One region of the Bacillus sp. NPDC094077 genome, then DNA from elsewhere that is predicted to be linked to it. Evidence: riboswitches for the same ligand, from Rfam matches in the RefSeq annotation. Region 1 holds a riboswitch; each other region holds the start of a gene.
The links. A riboswitch is a leader RNA that binds a small molecule or an ion and turns the genes downstream of it on or off. The one in region 1 is predicted to bind magnesium.

Region 2: it holds a riboswitch for magnesium, as region 1 does, so the genes downstream of both, ACQKNR_RS11465 (cation-transporting P-type ATPase) here and mgtE (magnesium transporter) in region 1, are expected to answer to the same signal.
Region 3: it holds a riboswitch for magnesium, as region 1 does, so the genes downstream of both, mgtA (magnesium-translocating P-type ATPase) here and mgtE (magnesium transporter) in region 1, are expected to answer to the same signal.

Annotation. Positions count from the first base shown of each region.
Region 1 is NZ_JBNNUF010000033.1:1,415-4,703, forward strand. It holds gene ACQKNR_RS28385 (phosphodiester glycosidase family protein) at 1-543, opposite strand, end outside; gene mgtE (magnesium transporter) at 704-2,032, opposite strand; M-box (ykoK) riboswitch at 2,310-2,477, opposite strand; M-box (ykoK) riboswitch at 3,000-3,176, shown strand.
Region 2 is NZ_JBNNUF010000003.1:521,315-524,603, forward strand. It holds gene ACQKNR_RS11445 (sulfurtransferase) at 1-136, shown strand, start outside; RNA gene ssrS (6S RNA) at 253-436, shown strand; RNA gene ssrS (6S RNA) at 458-641, shown strand; partial or broken gene ACQKNR_RS11460 (hypothetical protein) at 695-950, opposite strand; M-box (ykoK) riboswitch at 1,102-1,265, shown strand; gene ACQKNR_RS11465 (cation-transporting P-type ATPase) at 1,616-2,341, shown strand; gene ACQKNR_RS11470 (5'-3' exonuclease) at 2,474-3,289, shown strand, end outside.
Region 3 is NZ_JBNNUF010000001.1:660,119-663,407, forward strand. It holds gene rnz (ribonuclease Z) at 1-438, opposite strand, end outside; gene ACQKNR_RS03365 (DUF3932 family protein) at 628-879, shown strand; M-box (ykoK) riboswitch at 1,079-1,246, shown strand; gene mgtA (magnesium-translocating P-type ATPase) at 1,579-3,289, shown strand, end outside.

The sequences.
Region 1 (3,289 bases):
TTCTATTACTATTCCAGTTGCAACATTTCCTCCACCTCTTCCTGTTTCATCAGCGAATCCACTTGCATTCACAGCAACAAGTGCATGATTACGTTTTGCCATTACACTAATTTTTTCTCCCCTTTTATCACCTTGTGTCCCTTGATGACTAACAAGTTTAACATTGAAAGGGTTACTAATAGTAACTAATTTTCCTTCAAAAAGAAAGCGACTATCTTTGTTACTTTTAATCGTTTCTACATCAATTTCTAATGGCTGATTTTTAAATTCTTCTAATCTTTTTCCTGCTATTTTTTTATAAATAGCCTCATCACTATTTGACCATCTTGGGTGATTAATTCGATCCTGCAGTTCATCAAGTTCCTTTTTGGATAGGAATGTATATTTCGCATATTGTGGATGCTGAGAAGTTAGTATACTCCCAGCAATTGTTCCCCGAAGATCTCGGCCATAGTTTGTGCCAAATAATATCCCTATTCCAATAAGTATCAAAATAGAAAAAAGGATTAAAATTCTTTTAAAGATTTTTCTTAGGTGTTTCATAGTTTTATCCTCCAGCATTAATTACATTCAATGAATCCTTTAAAATATTATTTACCTAAAGATACAAGTGTTTGTTTTCCTCATTCCTGAGTTCTCCACTATGTCTTAGCAAGCAAGCTGAAATACTTATCCTCCATTTCGTATTTATTTCAGTGTATATTCACAAATTTAATAACGTTTTTGCAACCATGAAATAAATTACTAACCCTGTTCCGTCAACAAATGTTGTAATGAATGGACCGGAAACGACTGCAGGATCTAATTTTAATTTTCTCAGAATCAAAGGTAAAACAGCTGCAACAAGAGAGGCCCAAATAACAATAAATAATAAAGTGATTGCCACAACTTGTGCAACTTCTGTTCCAACACCTAACATATAAGCACGAGTGAGCCCAGCTACCCCAAGTGCAAGTCCGAGAAGCATACCTATTGCAAATTCTTTTTTCATTACACGGAAAATGTCTTTAAATTTCACCTCTCCGATACCAATTGCACGAGTAATTGTTGCTACAACCTGTGTTCCTGTATTCCCTCCAGTACCTACTAATAATGGAACAAAGAAAGCAAGGGCAACTACTGTTTCAATTTCGTCTTCAAAATACTTTAGTACTGTACCTGTATATGCCTCAGCAACAAATAGAAGCAATAACCATGGTAGACGTTTGAAGAAAATGCTCCAAATACTAGATTCAAAGTAAGATTGATTTAATGGTTCACTTCCGCCTAACTTTTGGATATCTTCTGTAGCTTCTGCTTCCATAACATTCATTACGTCATCAAATGTTATAATGCCAATCATCTCATTATTTGCTGTTGTTACGGGTATTGCTGCTAAATTATAATTCAGTAGCTTTTTTACAACTTCCTGTTGATCAACCTCAGCGTGTACTGAAATCATCTCTTGAATCATGATAGTAGATAATATCTCTTCATCTGCTGCTAATAATAACTCATGTATGGAAACGATTCCCTTTAGATGACCATGACTATCAAGAACATAAATATAAGATATCGATTCTACATTTTCAGAATGTTCCCTAATGTACTTCAATGTCATTTTTACTGACCAATTCCCTCTAACTGCAACAAAATCACTTGTGACAAGGCTTCCTGCGGTTTCAGGTTTAAAAGCCATTAATTTTTTTACGTTATGTTTTGTAATTTTATTTAGATACGCCATTAATTTAGCTTGTTTTTCCGGGTGAACCGCTAGAAGTAGATCTACTGTTTCATCAATCGGTTGTAAATTTAGTAACGTTTTAGCTTTGTTTTCAGATAAGTGAATTAAGATATTATATTTTTCTTCTGTACTCAAATGTTGAAGAATTTTTGAGCTTTTTAATACAGGTATCTTATCTAGTAATATGACTTGATCTTCAATTGAAAATCGTTTTACTTCTTGCGCAACATCATACGACGGATGTCGTAAAACTTTCTCTGCATCCAAGTTATTTTGGGTTACAAGTAATTCATTTAATAATTTCTTCATGTTAACTCCTCCTCATATTGCTAAGAGAGACTCTAGAGTTTCATGAGTGGTTTTGTGTTATTTTATCTGTCTAAAATTTTTATTTGAGCATTAATAGTTACATTGCAATCAATTCATTATTTAGAACTACCTCCTTTTTGAATATAGACAAGATAAAAATAAATAAAATTAAACAGAAAAACCTTTACTCAAAAAGGAGTAAAGGTTTTTTACAATACAAATAAATGATTATTAAGACAGCTCTGCCAAAATCGCAGAGGTGCCTTTCTATCAAATCGTATACCACTCCCTCGTTGAGTTTTAGCACTGTATAGCATAGGTTTTTATAACCAGCTACATTAAAAAGGGCCTTAATCCGACCGTTCCTGTTGACCCATTGGCGTCTCTCGACATTTTTGGGCAGCAGCGTTTCTCTATACAGGAGCCTCACCTAACAAAGATTATTGAATTACTTCAAAATTTAAACCAGAATTTAATATTTGTCAACTAACTTTCGATTCGATTCATAAAAAATTATTTTATAGAGAAATGTAATTCAATTCTATTGCAAATTTAAAATTCTACTTAAAAGATATAAAATTTAAATACAATTAGTTTGAAGAAATGTTATAAAACAAATGAGATTTCGTATATGAAACTTATTGTTTACGATTCATTTTTAACTTTATAGCAGAAGTTGAATCATTATTCATTCCGTACCTCAAAAGAACATTCTTCAAAAAATCTTCTTTTATGATTAAAATCTTCTTTACTGTTTATCAAATTTATATGGTTAAACTACTTAATCAAACTATACACTACAAGTCGAAAATATGTATCTATACGAGATGATTAAATACATTTTCTCACATCATTTCTAAAAGATTTATAAAGCAATAAAGAATATAAAATTAGCAAGACGTTTACTTGACAGGCAAAAAAAAAGTATTTATGCTTGCTACACGAAACAAATACATAAAATTTATATTGCTAAACCTGTTAGGTGAGGCTCCTATACAAACACAGGCTATTGCCCAAAAATGTCGAAAGACGCCAATGGGTAGAACAGGAATTGTCGGATTAAGGCTTTTCTTAAGATAGCTAAGTAATGAATTTCCATTGCTTTACGTTGTATAGTGCCAAAGCTCTACTAGGGGGAGAAAAGCTTTATTTAGTCATGCCATTTTGAATCCCCCCTAGTATGTAACTAGGGGGGATATTTGCATAAAAAAACAGGGTATAAGCGATAGGATTTTTTAAAAGAAAAAATCCTATTTA
Region 2 (3,289 bases), on a different contig from region 1:
TGGTTCTGGTGTTACAGCATGTCCAAACGTCATTGCATTAAAATTAGCAGGATTCCAAAATGTTAAATTGTATGCAGGTAGCTGGAGTGATTGGATTTCTTATTCAGAAAATCAAATTGCAAAAGAAGAAGATTAATCACTTGCATGCAAAAATAATTTGTATTAAAATAAGGTCACAAGCAAGAGATTGCTCGAAAAAGATTGTATTTTACACATTGAAAACAATGTGATAATATAACGACAAGTCAATAATACATCCTGCGGTGTGCGTAACTTATTTATGTCTAAAACCGATGTTAGTTATACGGAAGCTCAATATTTAGCGACCATCATCAAGCCTTCCTTGTGGAGGAAGATGTACGGTAACTGTGAGGGCATCCACCTGCGAGTAGCGGGTTTTTGGACATTTACGAGGAGCGGCACGTGCGGGGGGTCTTATTTCAACTAACATTATATAAAATTCCTACGGTGTACGTAGCTTATGCATGTCTTAAACCAATAAGTATAATACGGAAGTTCGATATTTAAATGTAGATAACAAGCCATCTTTTTAAGAAGGAAGTTACAAACATTTGTGAGAACATCCACCTGTGAGAGCAGGTTTATGGACATCTAGAGAGAACGGCATATGTGGGGCTAAATAAAAACCTTACGTTTTATACGTAAGGTTTTTTGTTGCATAAATATATCGATATTATCTTGATTCACCTGTGAAGTTTCCATAATAAATATAGCACTTTCGGTCTTCATCAACCTCTCTTGAAACTAAGGTGAACTCCATATGCATTCCGTCTCGCTTAATATATATAATATCTAAATGGAGAGAGGATAAAATTTCTTCATAATTCCATATATCTTTACTTTCTATTATTTTGGAGGAGGATTCCTTAAGTTCTCTAACCTCAAAGCCTATGTGGGAGTATAGGATCTGAAGGATTATTTGAAAAAACTCTGATGTGTTCAACTCATTTAAATAGTCAAAGGATGAACAGGAAGTATATGACTGTAATACACTAGAGGGAGTCATTGTAATAAGGAAAAGTTTCCATACAAAGTGTTGACATCTATTTTAAATAAGAGTAACATTTTCTATGTAATGAAATAAGTCTCTGTTAGGTGAGGCTCCTGTATAGAGAAATGCTACTGCCCAAAAATGTCGAGAGACGCCAATGGGTCAACAGGAATGATCGAATTAAGGTTTTTCTTAACGTAGCTGGTAATGTACCTATGCTATACAGTGCTAAAACTCGGCGAGGGAGAGGTCTGTAGATTTCTAATTGTATTAGGAATCGTTTATTTGTGTATGTAATGACCTTTGCTCTTTTCGGAGTAAGGGTCTTTTTGTTACAAATATATGAGTTGTTTCATAGTATAGACTATAACTAAAAAATAAACGAGGAGGTGAGGAGCATGTCAAATTCTGACTCGGTTCCGTTACCCATATACTTCAAATCAAAAATATATGATGTAGGCAGGAAACGACTTGTTCCTCCCTCTATATTTATCATAATGTAGCGTTTATATACATATTTAAGCGCTAGACGCTTTCATGGTAAAGTTGATAAATTGAGAAACAAAGCGTTTCTTCCTATGTTGTAAAGGAGGAGACGATAATATGTTATATGCAAACAAAACTGTGGGTAACACGTCATATAAACTAAGTAAAAAATCAATGAAAGAACAAACGATGCTTCAAAAAAATAAAGATTTATTAATTGAAATCGCAACAAGAGATGTAAAATCTGTATTTGCGTATTTTAAAACAACAAGAGACGGATTATCTATGAAAGAGGCGCAAAAACGTATTCAAGTATACGGCCGAAATGAACTCACTTCAAAAAGAGCGCTTCTTGCAGAGGTAATGATGAAGTTAAGCGGAATGATTCCAGGTCTTTCGAAACAACATGTGCGTGATGAATTACAATGCGAAAAAATTACTGTGTCTAGAGTGGAATGTTCTAGTAATGCAGGGCTAAACACTGAACTGAAAATGATGGAGATACCAGTACAAGAGCTTGTACCTGGAGATATGATTTTTCTTTCAGCTGGAGATACAGTGCCAGCAGATGTACGTATCATTTATGCAAATGATTTATTAGTAAATGAGTCTGTGCTAACGGGAAACGACGCGAGTATAGAGAAATTTGAGAGTTGCTATCATCTTGAACGTAAACGATTTATTCCATTAAAACGGATGAAAGATTATAATCCACTTGAGCTTGAAAATGTATGTTTCAAAAGTACGTATATTGTTAGTGGAAATGCAAAGGCTGTAGTTGTTTCGACTGGAAAGAATACGTATTCAGGAATACTGCATACTTGTTGTAGTAGAATGTCTTAATGTGTTAATGATGCTAAATATACAAAAACAATGTATAATAGACAAAGTTGAGCAAAAACGTAGAATGGTAATCTACTTATATAACCTTACGTGATAACGTGAGGTTATTATTTTTTTAATAGGAGAGGAATTATGAAAAAAGTATTATTAGTTGATGGTATGGCACTATTATTTCGTGCTTTTTACGCAACAAGTGTCTATGGACAGTTTATGAAACGACAAGATGGTACCCCAACGAACGGGATTCATGGTTATATGAAGCATTTATTAACAGCTACGCAAGCAATCGAACCAACACACATCGTAACGTGCTGGGATATGGGAAGTACGACATTTAGAACGGAATCGTTCTCGAATTATAAAGCAAATCGTGCAGCGCCGCCAGAAGAATTAATTCCGCAATTTGATCTAGTACAAGAAATGACTGCAAAATTATCGATTCCGGTCATCGGTATGAAAGGATATGAAGCGGATGACTGTATCGGTACGCTTGCAAAACAATATTGCAATGAAGCGGAAGTTTATATTTTAACAGGTGATACAGATTTACTTCAACTCGTTGATAACAGCGTTACAGTTATGCTTCTGCGCAAAGGAATTGGAAATTACGAGTATTACACACCAGAGAAAATTATGGAAGAGAAAGGTGTAGAACCATGGCAAATCGTCCATGCGAAAGCGTTCATGGGAGATACGAGTGATAACTATCCAGGTGTAAAAGGTATCGGTGAAAAAACAGCGTATAAGCTGATTCAAGAGCACGGAACAGTACCAGCTGTACTAGAAAATGTAGCATCATTAACGAAAGCACAGCGTACAAAGATTGAAAGTGATTTAGAGAACTTAAATATTTCATTACAATTAGCGCAAATTCATTGTGAAGTTCCAATTTCATGTTCACTAGAAGAAGGGTTACACACAATGGATGAAGAAAAACTTAGATTCGTT
Region 3 (3,289 bases), on a different contig from region 1:
GAAACATTCAATACCATGTGACAATCTTTTCGTTTCCACATAGAATTCATTATCTTCAAACACAGTACCTTCTTCTGTTATCTCAACAATTTCAAGTGGATATTTCACATGTGTCGTACTTACCGATAATGCTACTTCAATAAATTGCTTAATTCCTTTTGGTCCGTACACTGTTAAAGGTGTAGTCCCTCCTTGAAATGAACGACTACCTAATAAACCAGGCAATCCAAAAATATGATCACCATGTAAATGGGTAATAAATATTTTTTCAATGCGGCGTGGACGTACAGATGTATATAATATTTGATGTTGCGTCGCTTCACCACAGTCAAATAACCAAGTCTGTCCTCGTTCTTCTAACAATTGCAAAGCAATTGCTGAAACATTCCTTCCTTTCGAAGGAACACCTGCGCCAGTTCCTAAAAATACAAATTCCACTTTCTTTCCTCCAGCTCTTTATATAATCTATCTCTCATCTTACGGAATGTTATTTCAAATGGCAAATCGAATTTACATAGCCAATCATCTAGACAACTATATAACACGAACGTTATTCTTGAAAAACTTAGCAATCGTTCGTGTTTTATGTTAAAATGATTATACTACATTTTAAGGGAGCGTTTTATTATGAAAGAAGTATTTCGTTTACAAACTGATTTTTCATCTTCATTTGATCGCTGGGTAAGTTCTTTCGTGTCTGATCACCCAGCACAATTAGAATGGACGACTTTAAAAGAATTAATCCATGAATATACAACATCACATACGAATGAGACGTTGCCAACATATATTTCTTCAGCTTTAACATATTACGCACAACGCGTTTCAACAGCAAATAACTCAGAGATTGTTATTTTTGAAAACCATACAATCTCTTAATCTATTATAAAAAGCACTGGTTTCAGTGCTTTTTATTTATATCCATTAAAACATTTATTTTCCCACCTTATTTACAATAAAAATACCCCTTATTTCCTACTATATGGCCATCATGAATCTATTTGATTTTTCAAAAAAACAGATTAAAAAGATATTGACACTACAAAGTTTCAGTGCTAACATTCAACATGTAATTGAATATGGTCTCTGTTAGGTGAGGCTCCTGTATAGAGAAACGCTGCTGCCCAAAAATGTCGAGAGACGCCAATGGGTCAACAGGAAAGGTCGGAATGAAGGCCTTTTTTAACGTAGCTGGTTTCAGTACCTATGCTATACAGTGCTAAAACTCAACGAGGGAGAGGTGCATGTATTTTGTCATACAAAAAAACTGTTTTTATCTATGTTCACTAACAGGCTTTCGTGTGGACTCTTTTTAACTGTGAATTCAGACCTTTACTCGTTGTGAGTAAAGGTCTTTTTTACGTCTTTATGCACCTTACTATGAAACAAACATAGCATATTCAGAAACTATTAAATTGTACAGAGGTGAGGAACAGTGGCAATTGATGATTCGGCCCAGATACCCATATGTTTTACGTTAATATTTCATCATGTAGGTAGGAAAGAAGCTGTTCCTCCTAATTTTAAATAGTCGAGTAACAGATTGTTTCCTCCTTCATGACAAAGGAGGAACTACCGATGTTAAATTTACAAAGACAAGAAACAAAGCATGCTTATGATCAAAATAGCATGAAAACAAATAACAAATTATTAGTGGAAATTGCAACACAAGATGTAAACTCTGCGTTAAAAATTCTAGAAACAACACAAGATGGACTCTCTAAACAAGAAGCGACTCGTAGACTTTCTTTATACGGTCCGAACGAAATTGCTCATAATAAAACATCGCCATGGTATATTCAACTTTTGCTGGCATTTAAAAATCCATTTATTTTTGTTTTATTGGCACTTGGAGCACTCTCTTTTTTCACAGATGATATACAAGGAACTCTTGTCGTATCTGTAATGGTACTACTAAGTGCAACGATTCGTTTTTCCCAAGAATTTCGTTCTCAAAAAGCGGCAGATAAGTTAAAAGCTATGGTTCGAACAACTGCAAGCGTCTTTAGAATAAACGGGTTTATACATGAAACAAAAAACGTGACAAATTTAAATCGAAACCTTACAACAGAAATTCCAATTGAAGAGCTTGTACCTGGAGATATCATCTCACTTTCAGCCGGTGATATCGTTCCGGCTGATGTGCGTATCTTATCCGCTAAAGATTTATTTGTAAATCAATCTTCTTTAACAGGAGAAGCACTTCCAGTAGAAAAATACGAAAACTGCTACCATACAGAAAATAAACATATATTACCGAAAAGCATGAAAAATAATTACAATCCGCTTGATATGGAAAACCTTTGCTTCATGGGAACAAATATTGTTAGCGGTAGTGCAAAAGCTGTAGTCGTCTCAACTAGTACAGACACTTATTTCGGTTCTTTAGCAAAGAAAGTAATTGGCAAACGTGCAGAAACAAGCTTTGATAAAGGAGTAAACAAAGTAAGTTGGCTCTTAATTACGTTCATGCTTATTATGGCGCCTATCGTCCTTCTCATTAATGGTTTCACAAAAGGTGATTGGCAAGAAGCTTTCTTCTTCGCTATTGCTGTTGCAGTGGGTCTTACACCTGAAATGTTACCAATGATTGTAACTGCTAATTTAGCAAAAGGTGCCGTTAACATGTCTAAACAAAAAGTAATTGTAAAGCAGCTAAACTCTATTCAAAATCTAGGGGCTATGAACATTCTTTGTACTGATAAAACAGGTACATTGACAGAAGATAAAGTGGTGCTTGTTCGCCATTTAGACCCTAATGGGAATGAATGTAATCGCGTATTACAATTTGCATATTTAAATAGCTTCTATCAAACTGGATTGAAAAATTTAATAGATAAAGCTGTTATTGAGCATACAGAGGAAAATCATAAATTCGACCCTTCAATGTTTCAAAAACTAGATGAGATTCCATTTGATTTTGCTCGCCGTCGTATGTCCGTCATCGTCAAAGACATTTCAGGTGAACATACAATGGTTTGTAAAGGGGCGGTAGAAGAAATTTTATCCATTTGTAACTACACTGAAATGGATGGGCAAGTTATTCCACTTACCGAGGAAATGCGCTCAAATGTTAAACAACTAAGTGAGACATTGAATAGTGAAGGTATGCGTGTCATTGCTGTAGCCTACAAGAAGCATAACAAGCCAAATCATAAAGCTTATACAGTACAAGATGAATCGGTTATGGTTCTTGCTGGATATATCGGATTTTTAGATCCGCCTAAACTATCTACAGCTTCTGCCATTCAAGCATTACAGAAACATGGTGTACAAGTGAAGATATTAA